3 regions of the Pseudoalteromonas sp. CO348 genome follow, and region 1 is predicted to be linked to each of the others. Evidence: predicted binding sites of a transcription regulator. Region 1 holds the regulator's gene; each other region holds the start of a gene.
What was found. The regulator FliA, encoded in region 1, starts transcription of late flagellar genes. The targets are predictions, from matches to a motif close to CTAAAGNTNNNNNNNNNNNNGCCGATA.
Positions count from the first base shown of each region.

Region 2: EXT48_RS01715 (DUF5610 domain-containing protein) is a predicted target of FliA. The motif match lies at 2,429-2,455, and genes of this name have one in related genera.
Region 3: pomA (flagellar motor protein PomA) is a predicted target of FliA. The motif match lies at 2,147-2,173, and genes of this name have one in related genera.

Region 1 covers NZ_SGPI01000021.1:174,263-178,589, reverse strand. The annotation lists gene flhA (flagellar biosynthesis protein FlhA) at 1-202, shown strand, start outside; gene flhF (flagellar biosynthesis protein FlhF) at 222-1,697, shown strand; gene EXT48_RS11005 (MinD/ParA family protein) at 1,690-2,550, shown strand; gene EXT48_RS11000 (RNA polymerase sigma factor FliA) at 2,553-3,287, shown strand; gene cheY (chemotaxis response regulator CheY) at 3,330-3,713, shown strand; gene EXT48_RS10990 (protein phosphatase CheZ) at 3,733-4,327, shown strand, end outside.
Region 2 covers NZ_SGPI01000006.1:53,708-58,034, reverse strand. The annotation lists gene EXT48_RS01725 (RNA-binding protein) at 1-432, shown strand, start outside; gene murI (glutamate racemase) at 433-1,209, opposite strand; gene EXT48_RS01715 (DUF5610 domain-containing protein) at 1,273-2,400, opposite strand; gene trmA (tRNA (uridine(54)-C5)-methyltransferase TrmA) at 2,565-3,659, shown strand; gene EXT48_RS01705 (DUF523 domain-containing protein) at 3,670-4,128, opposite strand; gene EXT48_RS01700 (thiol:disulfide interchange protein DsbA/DsbL) at 4,177-4,327, opposite strand, start outside.
Region 3 covers NZ_SGPI01000010.1:144,260-148,586, forward strand. The annotation lists gene dxs (1-deoxy-D-xylulose-5-phosphate synthase) at 1-689, opposite strand, end outside; gene ispA ((2E,6E)-farnesyl diphosphate synthase) at 856-1,755, opposite strand; gene xseB (exodeoxyribonuclease VII small subunit) at 1,755-1,994, opposite strand; gene pomA (flagellar motor protein PomA) at 2,229-2,996, shown strand; gene EXT48_RS03320 (flagellar motor protein MotB) at 2,999-3,928, shown strand; gene EXT48_RS03325 (hypothetical protein) at 4,098-4,327, shown strand, end outside.

The sequences.
Region 1 (4,327 bases):
TGAGAGGCTTCAAGAATCATTAAGAGAAGCACATCACAACCAAGAAATGCTAGGGGAACCGTCCATCTTATTAACCTCAGGTATGTTAAGAAGTGTGTTATCTCGATTTGTTAAACATACAATTCCAGGTCTTAGAGTGATGTCATATCAAGAAGTGCCGGAAGAAAGACAAATTAAGATAGTGAGCTCGGTTGGACAATAGAGGATAAAGGGGCTGTAACATGAAAATTAAACGTTTCTTCGCAAAAGATATGCGTACGGCTTTAAATGAAGTAAAAGAAGAGCTTGGTGCAGATGCTGTCATTATGTCTAACAAAAAGTTAGCAGATGGTGTTGAAATCGTCGCAGCAGTTGACAATGACCGTGCTGCTGCACCTGTTAAGCAAGCTCCAGCTGCCCGTGCGACTGCCTCAAACGAGGCTCCGACCCGCTTTGTCCGTCCAGAGCCTCGCCAAGCACAGCCAGCAAAACAAGCGCAAGTTGCCGATAGCTTAGCGGCATTGCTAGAGCGTCAGGCACCGCGCCCACGCTCACCAGAACTTGCTTCTATGTTCTCCCAGTCGGGGATAGATACAGAGCAAATGTTAAGCAGCCAACGTAAAACACAAACTGCTGCACCGACGCACCAAGCGAAGCCACAGCAAGCTCGTCGCCAATCTTTTGACTTTGATGATGATGCATTTGAGCAGCCACAGCATTGGGGCGAGTCGGATGAGTTAGACAACGGTTTTGGTGATGATTTACCTGAGTTAAATGCCAAGCCTGACGAAATGAGTGCAATGCGCGAAGAAATGAACGCTATTCGTCAATTACTTGAACATCAAGTATCGGGTCTGATGAAACAAGAAATGGCTCGTCGCGACCCAACCCGTGCGTGTCTTGTAGATCGTCTGGAAGGAATGGGCATAGACAAAGACGTTGCTGAGCAAATGGCATGCTTTATCCCTGATGATGTTTCTCGTAAAGAAGCCTGGAATGCATTGTTAAATATGGTGATCAACCAAATGCACACCACTAACAATGATATTCTTCGTCAAGGTGGAGTATTTGCGATGGTGGGTCCAACTGGTGTTGGTAAAACCACAACGGTTGCAAAATTAGCGGCATTAGGTGCACAAAAATACGGTGCAGATAAAGTGGCGTTAATAACGACTGATACCTACAGAATAGGCGCTTACGAGCAGTTAGCTACCTATGGTAGAATCATTGGTTGTCCGGTTAAGCAAGTTAAAGATGCAAATGAACTTGCAGAAGTGCTTTATCATTTACGCAATAAGCGTCTAGTATTAATAGATACGGCGGGAATGAGTCAAAGAGATTTGCGCTTAACTGAACAGTTAAATACACTTATGCGTAGCGCGAGAGTAGATATTCGCAGCTATTTAGTATTAAGTGCGACAGCACAGATGAATGTGTTACAAGAAACAGTAAGACACTTCAAAAAAGTAAATTTAAGTGGCTGTATTTTCACAAAACTTGATGAAAGTCTAAGTTTAGGTGAGATAATTAGCATAGCGATTCAAAATCGCTTGCCAATAGGGTATCTTACCAACGGTCAGCGAGTGCCAGAAGACATTCGCGTAGCAAATGCTCAAAAGCTAGTAAAAAAGGCTGAGCAATTGTATTTAAAAAGAATAAAAGCACAGCACTCTCGACGTGTACCTGTAGCGTCAGAGTCAGTAGGAATGTATGATTAACACAGTTTTAGATCAAGCAAGTGGCCTGCGTAGAATGAGTCAAAATAGCAACCAGGGTGTAAAAGTAATAGCCGTGACCGGTGGAAAAGGTGGGGTGGGTAAAACCAACGTCTCGCTCAATACTGCCATCGCTATGGGCCAACAAGGACAGCGAGTTCTCGTTTTAGATGCGGACTTGGGCTTGGCAAACTGTGATGTGATGTTAGGTCTAAGGGTAGAAAAAAACCTGTCGCACGTGTTGTCGGGTGAATGTGAACTAGATGAGATTCTCGTAGAAGGTCCCGCTGGAATTAAAATTGTACCGGCGACCTCAGGCTCTCAAAGTATGGTAGAGCTGACTCCCGCAGAGCATGCAGGACTTATTCGTGCATTTAGCGAGCTTAACACGCAATTTGATGTTTTAATTGTTGATACCGCAGCCGGTATCTCAGATATGGTTCTGAGCTTCTCTCGAGCTGCACAAGATGTGATGGTTGTGGTGTGTGATGAACCGACTTCCATTACAGATGCTTACGCGTTGATCAAAGTTTTGAGCAGAGAGCATGGTGTCTATCGTTTTAAAATTGTTGCCAACATGGTCCGCAGTATGCGTGAAGGGCAAGAATTATTTGCTAAACTTTCAAAAGTTACAGACCGTTTTCTTGATGTAGCACTGGAATTAGTGGCCACCGTACCGTTTGACGAAAACATGCGTAAATCTTCTCGCAGACAAAGAGCTATCGTGGATTTATTTCCGAGTTCCCCTGCGGCGATTGCGATTAAGGGACTAGCTGCTAAGGCAGTTAAATGGCCAATTCCGCATCAACCTTCTGGTCATCTAGAATTTTTCATTGAACAACTTGTAAACGGGTGATTATGGCTTCTCCGGTCAATAGAGCTGCGGGATATCAAACTTCAGACCACATTCATAAGGTGGTTGAACGGCATGCTCCACTTGTCAAAAAAGTGGCATGCCACCTGATTGCTCGACTTCCGGCAAGTGTGCAACTCGACGATCTGATCCAGTCAGGTATGATTGGATTGATTGAAGCATCTAAAAATTTCGATGCAACTAAAGGCGCTAGTTTCGAAACCTTTGCGGGGATCCGTATTCGAGGCGCAATGCTGGATGAAATCCGTCGTGGTGATTGGGCGCCTCGTTCTGTTCACAAAAATAGCAGAATGGTTGCAGAAGCTATCTCCGAGTTAGAATCTCTCCTTGGTCGAGAACCAAAAGACACTGAAATCGCTGAAAAACTTGATATATCTCTAGATGAGTACCATCATATTTTACATGATGTAAATGCAAGTAAAGTCATCGGTATTGAGGATCTTGGGGTTGATGAAGACGTGATAACCCCAGCAAACAGCGATTTTGCGCTAGACAAACCGTTTAATAACGTTAAAAATGAACGTTTTAACGAGTCTTTAGTAAATGCTATCAAAGCGTTACCCGAAAGGGATGCTCTGGTTTTATCACTTTACTATAACGACGAAATGAATTTAAAAGAGATTGGTGCCATCCTTGATGTCAGTGAATCTCGAGTAAGCCAAATTCACGGTCAGGCAATGATAAAGCTTAAAGCTAAAATCAATGACTGGATAAATTAGAGTACATAAAATAGTTGGGTTCGAACCTCACTGGAGGAAGTTTTGGATAAGAACATGAAGATTCTCGTGGTTGATGATTTCTCTACTATGAGAAGAATAATCAAAAACCTATTAAGAGATTTAGGCTTTACCAATGTTCAAGAAGCTGATGATGGTAGTACAGCACTTCCGATGCTACAAAATCAGGAGTTTGACTTTGTAGTAACTGATTGGAATATGCCGGGCATGCAAGGTATTGATTTGCTTCGTGCAATACGCGCAGATGAAAAGCTTAAGCACATTCCAGTGTTGATGGTTACCGCAGAAGCGAAAAAAGAACAAATTGTTGCAGCAGCGCAAGCTGGGGTGAACGGATATATTGTTAAACCGTTTACTGCAGGTACGCTCAAAACTAAGCTTGAAAAAGTATTTGAGCGACTAGGCTAACAGCAAGGGGATATGGCCTATGTCTGTAAATGCTGCGCCTCAAATTACACTTGAACAAGCTAAGCAACTTGTTGAGCTTCTAGAGCAAGGTGAACAAGAAAAAGCTGACCAGCTGATTTTAGAAGCTGCTAACAAAGAGCAATCGGAGTTATTTGCAGAAGTCGGAAAGCTGACTCGCCAATTACACGAGTCCTTGAAGAACTTTGAGCTGGATACTCGCCTCGCAGATCTCACGACAGAGGCTATTCCTGACGCCAAGCAGCGTCTTAATTATGTTATGGAAATGACAGAAAGCGCTGCTAACAAAACGATGGACGCGGTCGAAGAAAGCTTACCTCTTGCGCAGAACCTAGCGGATGAGTTAGCGCAAATAAAGCCCACTTGGGATCGATTGATGAGCAGAGACATTCAACTCGGTGAGTTTAAATCTCTGTGTCATGATCTCGACAGCTTTATGCAGACTTCAAAGACACGTACAGACGAATTACAAGGTTTAATGACTAATGTGCTGATGGCTCAGGACTATCAGGATTTGACTGGGCAGGTTATTCGGCGCGTCATTGAGCTTGTGAGAGAAGTAGAAGATAGTCTCATTCACCTCCTGACTGTTTTTG
Region 2 (4,327 bases), on a different contig from region 1:
TTGGTTATTGCAGTAGCGAGCTTTTTCATTGTTGATCTTGCATTAAGCTCTACACAGCTCGACGCTGCTCTTATGCTTGCCGTAGGTATTATCATCGGTAGTGTAGTAAGCCAGTTTTTAAAAAGTGATACACAACAAGAAAAACAATCAAACTTATCAACTACTACATTATATGTAGGCAATCTACCATATCGAGCCAACGAACATGTTGTCCGCGAACTTTTCGAAGAGCAAGGGCAAGTATTTTCAGTTCGTCTACTTAAGGATAAAAACACAGGCAAACGACGTGGTTTTGGTTTTGTTGAGATGTCTAAGCAAGATGCAGAAAAGGCGATTACTCAACTCAATGAGCGTGAATTTCAACAGCGTACATTAAAAGTAAGAGAAGCAAAGCAAAAGCCTGAAGGTGAGATGGATCACTCACCCGCTTAATTAATCTTTATTTAAATTAATTATAGAGATTACTTCTTTACTATCCATTACTGGTGCCGTTGCATAGAAACACACTTCCGATGCACTCGGCACCTTTTCTCCTACTACTATTTGACTTCCCAACAATGACACTGCACGGTTGGCTATTGCTTTGCCTGAATCAACCAGCTCAACATGCTTCTGTAAGCAATTCTTGATATCGTGAGCTATCAAAGGAAAATGTGTACACCCCAACACTAGCCTATCAACAGTGGCTGGAATGTTAAGCCGAGCTATTTCCACGCACAGTGCCTCTTTATCCAACTCATTATGCCAATAAAAGTGCTCAGCGATCCTTACAAGCTCCGTTGAATGCAAAGTTTCAACTTTACAACCTGAGGTAAAATCCATGATGAGCTTATGCGTATATGCATTATTTGACGTTGCCGGTGTTGCTAATAGTGCGATGTGCTTGGTCTTTGAACTAGATGCAGCAGGCTTAACAGCAGGAACCACACCTATAATTGGTATCTGGGTATGTTTTCTGGCTTCTTCTAATGCGTATGTTGAAGCGGTATTACATGCAATAACGATAAGATCAACATTGTCCAAGTATTGCTGTTGCCAACGAATAAGTCCCTTGATACGTGATTTGATTAGCTCTTGAGGCTGAAGGCCATATGGGAGAAAAGCATTGTCCATAACATAACTAAATGAAACCCCCTGCAAACATGCCTTTAAGTGCGACAGCACACTGGTGCCACCGATCCCCGAATCGAAAACCAAAATATGCGACAAACTTCATACCTCAAATCAATGAAGTATGAAGTTTGCCATGAGTCCTCGCGAAAATAAACTGGCTTAGCTTGTTTGTTTTTGCTCTACTTGCTCTTTATTTAGTTCATTCAGTTTACTAAAAAAGCTACTAGCATAATCCAAAAACTCATTTAGTCTCGACTGACCTTCATTCATCCAAGCAAGCAGGTTTGGCAACTCCTTATCGGCATTGAGTCCCTTAGCCTGCTCTTGCATATCTGCTAACTGCTTATTGAGTGGCATAAATGCCTTCTCTAACTCTTTCATTGGATTGCCTTGCTGATATTGAGCAATCGCAGCTGACGTTTTACTTTGTCTTAGATCCATCGTGAAGTTAGTGATCTGATCGGAATTTAAACTAAGCGACTTTGCCAAATCGAAAGCTTCATCGTATTCACCACCGAAAAACGAGTCACTGACATTACGGATATCTTCCATCATATCGTTAATTGCTTGCTGCTCCTCTTCGTTCAACTCACCATTAACCTTAATTGAGAAACTGACTTCGTGAGAGGACTTAGTGCCATATGCCATGCCATAATCATTACCTTTTTGCGCGACACTCGCAGCGGCCCCCTGAGCATACGCATCGGAGAATGAAATAACGACTTCATCCCCTTCAGCTGTAGTAAATGCATATTCAGCCTGATTAGAAAGGCTCGCAAACTGTGCGGCACTGATCGCTAATGCCTTTGGTGACTTTTCTTCAAACAATTCTTTTTCAAAATCATCTAAACCTTTAAAAATCCCTTCTCGTGATTTTTCAATACCATCTTCGATGTCGGAATTGAAAGCGCCCATGCCTTTTAACTCTTCGCTGGCTTCATCAATACCCTGTAGCACGCCCTTACGTGCCCCATCTAGCATAGATTTCAATTCGTCATCATTTTTGCCGTCGACTTTGGCTTTCTTCACTGCACCCTGAACAAAATCGAGTACATTTTTGACAATAGATTCAAAATCAAATAGTGGCTTGTCTTTTTTATCTTGTGTCGGCTTCTCAATCCCCAACGCTTCTGCAAGCTTATCATCAAGAATTTTAGCTGCTAGCTTAGATTTATTCCCCGCATAGCTGTCTGAATTAATTTGGATATTTGGTCCTATCCCTTTGCTCTTTCCAGGCTTATGCTGCATCGCTGGATTGAGCAACTGATTTAATTGCCCGATTTTCATGGTATGCCCTCCAATATATTAGTTAGATTATCGGCATATTTGCGCAAAGCTAAAGTATAATGATTAAAAAAACAGCAAACCAGACGCATCAGTGATGCTAGACTGGACAAATTAGCAACGCTCCCTAAAATAGCGCCTCTTAATTCAACATAGATGGTTTTAGCATGGCAGTAATAAAAATTGATGATTCAGCATACGAGCAACAGTTAGCAGATAAAGCTGAGCGTATCACAACACAATTTGCACAGTTTGATGCGCCTGCACTTGAAGTGTATGAATCTGCAACTCGCCATTACCGCCAGCGCTGTGAATTTAGAGTATGGCATGAGGGTGAAGATCTGTTTCACATCATGTTTGACCAGCAAACAAAAGAAAAGATCCGTGTTGATAGCTTTGATCCTGGTGCGCCGCTTGTCAATGAAATGATGCAGGTGATGATACATCAGCTGAAAGGCAACGAGATATTGCGTCGTAAACTGTTTCAGATCGACTATCTCACGACGCTGAGCGGTGAAGTACTGATCAGCTTACTTTATCACAAGCAGTTAGATGAAGCGTGGCAAACTGCCATGCAGACATTAAGAGCCGAATTGCAACAAACCTATAAAGTTGATTTTATCGGTCGTGCTAGAAAACAAAAGGTTGTGTTTGGCAACGACTATGTAACTGAAAAACTAAGCGTTAACGGTAAAGGATATATTTATCAGCAGGTTGAGAACAGCTTTACGCAACCGAATGCGGAAGTGAATCAGAAAATGCTAGCTTGGGCGCAGTCCATTAGTGAACCGCTAAGCAACGACCTACTAGAGCTTTATTGTGGTAACGGCAACTTTTCAATCGCATTGGCAGGCTCATTCAATAAAGTGCTGGCTACTGAGATCTCTAAATCATCAGTAAAGTCTGCACAATTTAATATTGCAGCAAATAAAGTCGATAACTTAGATATTATTCGCATGTCGAGTGAAGAGTTTACACAAGCCATGAAAGGGCAGAAGTTTTCTCGATTAGATGGTATTGATTTACAGTCCTATGATTGCCAAACGATCCTTGTCGACCCGCCTCGTGCTGGCATGGATGAATTGACTTGTCGCTTAGTCAGCAACTACGACAACATTATTTATATCTCATGTAATCCAGACACGTTAGAGCGTGACTTAGCCTTGTTATGTGAAACACATAAAATCGCACGTATGGCGATTTTCGATCAGTTCCCTTATACCCATCATATTGAATCTGGCGTTTACTTAGTGAGAAAGTGATCTCTAACGATTAACGACTGGCTGCCATCGCTGTGATAAGTGCTGGCAGTTGAGTTTCGCTAAATACTTGAATACCGGATTGCTGTAATAAAGACGCCGTCAGCCCCTGCCCTACTATTTTTTTACCTGTATGACTACCATCGTAAATCAGATTGCTGCCGCAAGACGGACTGGACTCTTTTAACAAGGCAAACTTTATATCGTGCTGAAGGCAAGCCGCTAGCGCTTTTTTAGCACCGAGTTCAAACGCGGAGGTAAAATCATCCCCTTGTTTACTCAAAACTTTACCATCTGTTATTTCAGCCGATGGGCGAGGTGTTGGTAAACCACCAGATACTTCGGGGCATAGCGGTAAGACCCAATTTTTTTGCCGCCAATACTGTAATGTATTGTCTTGAAGGCTTTGTGAAGAGGCGTCATACCTCACCGGATAACCTAATAAACAGCTAGAAACTAAAATTTTAAACATAAAAAAGCCCCGCAATAATTGCAGGGCTAGTCTAATACAAATTAGATTTTATTTCTTTGCTAAATAATTCACCAAAGCAGCAATTTGCTCAGGCTTAGTCGTACCAGACTCACGAAGTAATAGCTTGTATTTACCGTTCACCACGAACATTGGTACCCCTGTTAGCGCGCCTTTATCAGAAAGAGTCTTCTGCATACGT
Region 3 (4,327 bases), on a different contig from region 1:
TCCATTCTGCCAGCAAGTTCTTTAACTGGCGGTACACCAGCTAACAGCTTTTTACTGCCTTCACGAATATTAGTATAGAAGCTACCAGATAGGATCTTAGCGAAATGGTTTGTAAGTGCGCCAACGTTTTCTGAGATAGACATTTCGTTGTCGTTCAAGATCACGAGCATGTCCGGATTAACATCCCCCGCGTGGTTCATGGCTTCAAACGCCATACCAGCAGTCATTGCGCCATCACCAATAATAGCAACAGTTTTACGGCCAATTGCTTCTCTTTCAGCGGCAATAGCCATTGCAAGCGCTGCAGAAATCGAGGTGCTTGAGTGACCAACACTAAAGGTATCGTATTCACTTTCCTCTCGATATGGGAAAGGGTGAAGCCCATCTTTCTGGCGAATAGTATGCATCTGGTCACGGCGGCCAGTTAGGATCTTATGGGGATAAGCCTGATGACCTACGTCCCACACCAATCTATCCTGTGGTGTGTTGTAGACGTAATGCAATGCAACGGTCAATTCAACCGTGCCAAGACCTGAAGCTAAGTGACCGCTGCTTTGAGAGACTGAGTTTAGCAAATACTCTCGTAATTCATCACTTAACACAGATAACTTATGCTGGGGTAATTGACGAAGTTGACTTGGGTCGTCAATTAACGCGAGTAAAGGATACTTGCTACTATCAAGTTTCATGGTATTTATCAGAGTCCTAGTGAGTCTTTGCTGAGTATTTACCCGCGCAGCTCACTTCATAATTATTAAAATTCGTCACCAACTGGTCATAATATTATGTTAGCCAGTATTTACAAAGTACTTGTGAATATTTTCTTAGCTTGGCGTAGTTATTTTATACGTCAGCTTAATATTCTCGATCTATGATGTATTTTGCTAAATCTGCAAGTATTTCTGTGTCACCATCTATTTTCGTAAGCGCATCTAGTGCTTCATCTATCAACTGTTCAGCTTTTTCTTTTGCTTGCTCTAAGCCTAACAGTGCAGGGTAGGTAGACTTATTATGTTCTATGTCAGAGCCTTGTGGCTTACCAAGCACTGCCGTGTCACCTTCTACATCAAGAATGTCATCTCTGACTTGGAATGCAAGGCCTATTGCACGACCATAAGTGCGTATTGCATTACATGCTTGCTCGGTAACTTGCTCTGGGTTGCCGCATAAGATCCCAAGCTCTACAGCACAGCTTAGCAGTGCACCTGTTTTTAGCTTATGAATACGTTCAAGTTCGTCTATGGAAATTGAACGATTAGTAGCAGCTATATCAAGTGCTTGGCCACCAACCATGCCTTGTAGACCCGATGCTTTAGCTAGCGCGGAAATCATTTTTATTTGCGCATGGTGGCTTACTGCGAATTGATGCTCACTTAACAGCTCAAACGCCAGAGTTTGTAAGGCATCGCCAGCTAAGATAGCTGCCGCTTCATCGAATTGAATATGGCAGGTTGGACGGCCGCGCCTAAGTTCATCATCATCCATCGCGGGTAAATCATCGTGCACCAACGAATAGCTATGAACACACTCTATTGCTGCAGCGGCCTTGTCTAAGTCTTCTGGAGCCGCACCAAACAATTCACCAGTGCAGTACACCAAAAACGGTCGCAAGCGTTTACCACCATTTTCTATACTGTAGCGCGTTGCGGCTTTGATATTTTCTTCAGTATCAAGCACATTATCAAAATAGTGTAAAACGGTGGTTTCTACACGAGTCTTAGCAGACAGGAGTTTTTCTTGTAATTTTGCTGACATTAGGCTTCGTTTTCAAATGGCTGTAATTGCGCATGCTCATCTTCGCCCATTAAAATAGCGACCTGCTGCTCAGCTTGCTGAAGTTTTTGGTTTGAAGCTTTTGCGAGCTTTATCCCACGCTCAAATTGTTTAAGTGCTTGATCCAGAGGTAAGCTACCATTTTCCATGTCTGCAACGATTTGTTCTAATTCTTGCATGGCCTCTTCAAAGCTCAAGTTATCAGGTTTTTTTACCGCCATATGTCACACTGACCCGTAAAGTAAAAGTGTGGCAATTTTAGGGGGATTGCGCGCCAAGGTCAAAAAAACCAGAGACTTTTTGATCTGACGGAGTATCGGCATTACAAGATCTGCTATAAACTCGCATTTTAAACACTTTTTAATATAATAGTGTTAAGTTGTAGAGAAACTTGCCGATAACTCAAACAATAATAACTGCGTGATTTATCACAAATAACTTCCCTCGGAGGACATGTGGATTTAGCAACGGTAATAGGGATCCTGGGTGCCATAGGTTTGATTGTAATGTCGATGGTACTGAGTAGTGATGGCCAGATCGCTATGTTCTATAACACGCCTTCCGTCGTTATCGTATTTGGTGGTTCAATTTTTATCGTATTGTCTAACTTTACGCTTGGACAATTTTTCGGCATTGGTAAAGTGGCCGGGAAGGCCTTCATGTTTAAGATTGAAACCCCTGAAGAGCTGATTGAAAAAGCCGTTGAGCTTGCTGATTCTGCGCGTAAAGGTGGTTTCTTAGCGTTAGAAGAAGCTGAAATTCCCAACCAATTTATGCGTAAAGGCGTTGATATGTTAGTCGATGGCCATGACGCTGATGTTGTGCGCGCCACACTGCAAAAAGATATTGCTTTAACGTCCTCAAGACACCAGTTAGGCGCCGGTTTATTTAAATCCCTCGCTGATATAGCGCCTGCGATGGGTATGATCGGAACACTCATCGGCCTAGTTGCTATGTTGTCTAACATGGACGACCCAAAAGCAATCGGGCCTGCCATGGCTGTTGCACTTTTAACAACTTTGTATGGTGCGTTCTTAGCTAACGTGGTTGCGATCCCAATTCAGGTTAAGCTTGAGCTTCGTAAAGATGAAGAAGAGCGAAATCAGCGGCTCATCTTAGATGCTATTTTAGGTATTCAAGATGGCCAAAACCCGAAAGTCATTGAAGGCATCTTGAAAAATTATTTGCCTGAGTCTAAACGTGGCGCTGAGGCTGAGGAATAACCATGTCAGATGAGAATGAATGTAAATGTCCTCCCCCAGGTCTTCCCGCCTGGATGGGGACATTTGCTGATCTGATGTCATTACTGATGTGCTTCTTTGTACTGTTACTGGCATTTTCTGAAATGGACGTGCTGAAGTTTAAGCAAATTGCCGGGTCGATGAAGTTTGCTTTTGGTGTGCAAAACAAAATTGAAGTAAAGGATATCCCAAAAGGTACCAGTGTTATCGCGATGGAATTTACTCCTGGTAAGCCAGAACCAACACCAATTGAAACTATCCAACAACAAACCGTAGAAATGACGCAACAGATGCTTGAATTTCAGGCTGGTGATGAATCGTCTGCGGGTGGTCGGCAAGAGCAGCGGGGCAATAAGCGTGGTGGTGAGTCAGCCAGTACAGCTCAAGAAATGGCGTCAACGCAAGCAATCGCATCCGCAGATCAAGAACAAGTTAATGAGCTTGTTAAAAAGATTGCGCAGCAGCTAGAAAAGCAAATAATGGATGGTGCGATTGAGCTTGAGTCTCTAGGGCAGCAAATCATTATTCGTATCCAAGAGAATGGTTCTTTCCCCGCAGGTAGTGCGTTTTTACAACCTAAATTTGAACCAGTGATTGCCGAAATTGCAGAGCTACTCAAAGATGTACCCGGTGAAATTACTGTCTCGGGTCACACAGACGATTTTAGAGTCACTAACGAACTTTACTCCAATAACTGGGATTTATCGGCGACGAGAGCGGTCGCTGTTGCGACTGTGATGGAGCGCGTTCGTGGTTTTGATAAGAACAGAATGGTCGTGGTTGGTCACGCAGACACCAGACCGCTTGTTCCCAATGACAGTGATGCTGATAGACGCCGCAATAGGCGTGTTGAAATCTCGATTTTACAGGGTAAACCTAAAGAGTCAGATCCTATTGAAGTGAGGCAAAATTAATTACAGTTTATTGCCAAATTACAGGGAATTCGCTAAAGTTCTAGCTGCTCTACAAACTCTCGATAAGGATAAAATGATGGACATTAAAAATTATAGATTACCAGGTGATAACGGCTCTGGCGGCGATGATGAAGCTGAAAAAAAGCCAAGTGTAACAAAGTAATTAATTATGTGGTCCGCGTGGGAGCCTGTTAGGCTCTTCTTTTTTGAGCATAGCGTTTGGGTATCTTTTATCGCGGTTATTTTATGTCTCGCAGTTCGTGATATAAAAGCGTTAAGATATGCAACTCTAATTGCGTTGTTTTATGTCTTGGGAATTCTGAATTCTGATTATATTAGGGCTGCTGATCCTGATAAAGTTTATCGGTATATCTATTGGGCCCTTTCAGACATTGTCTT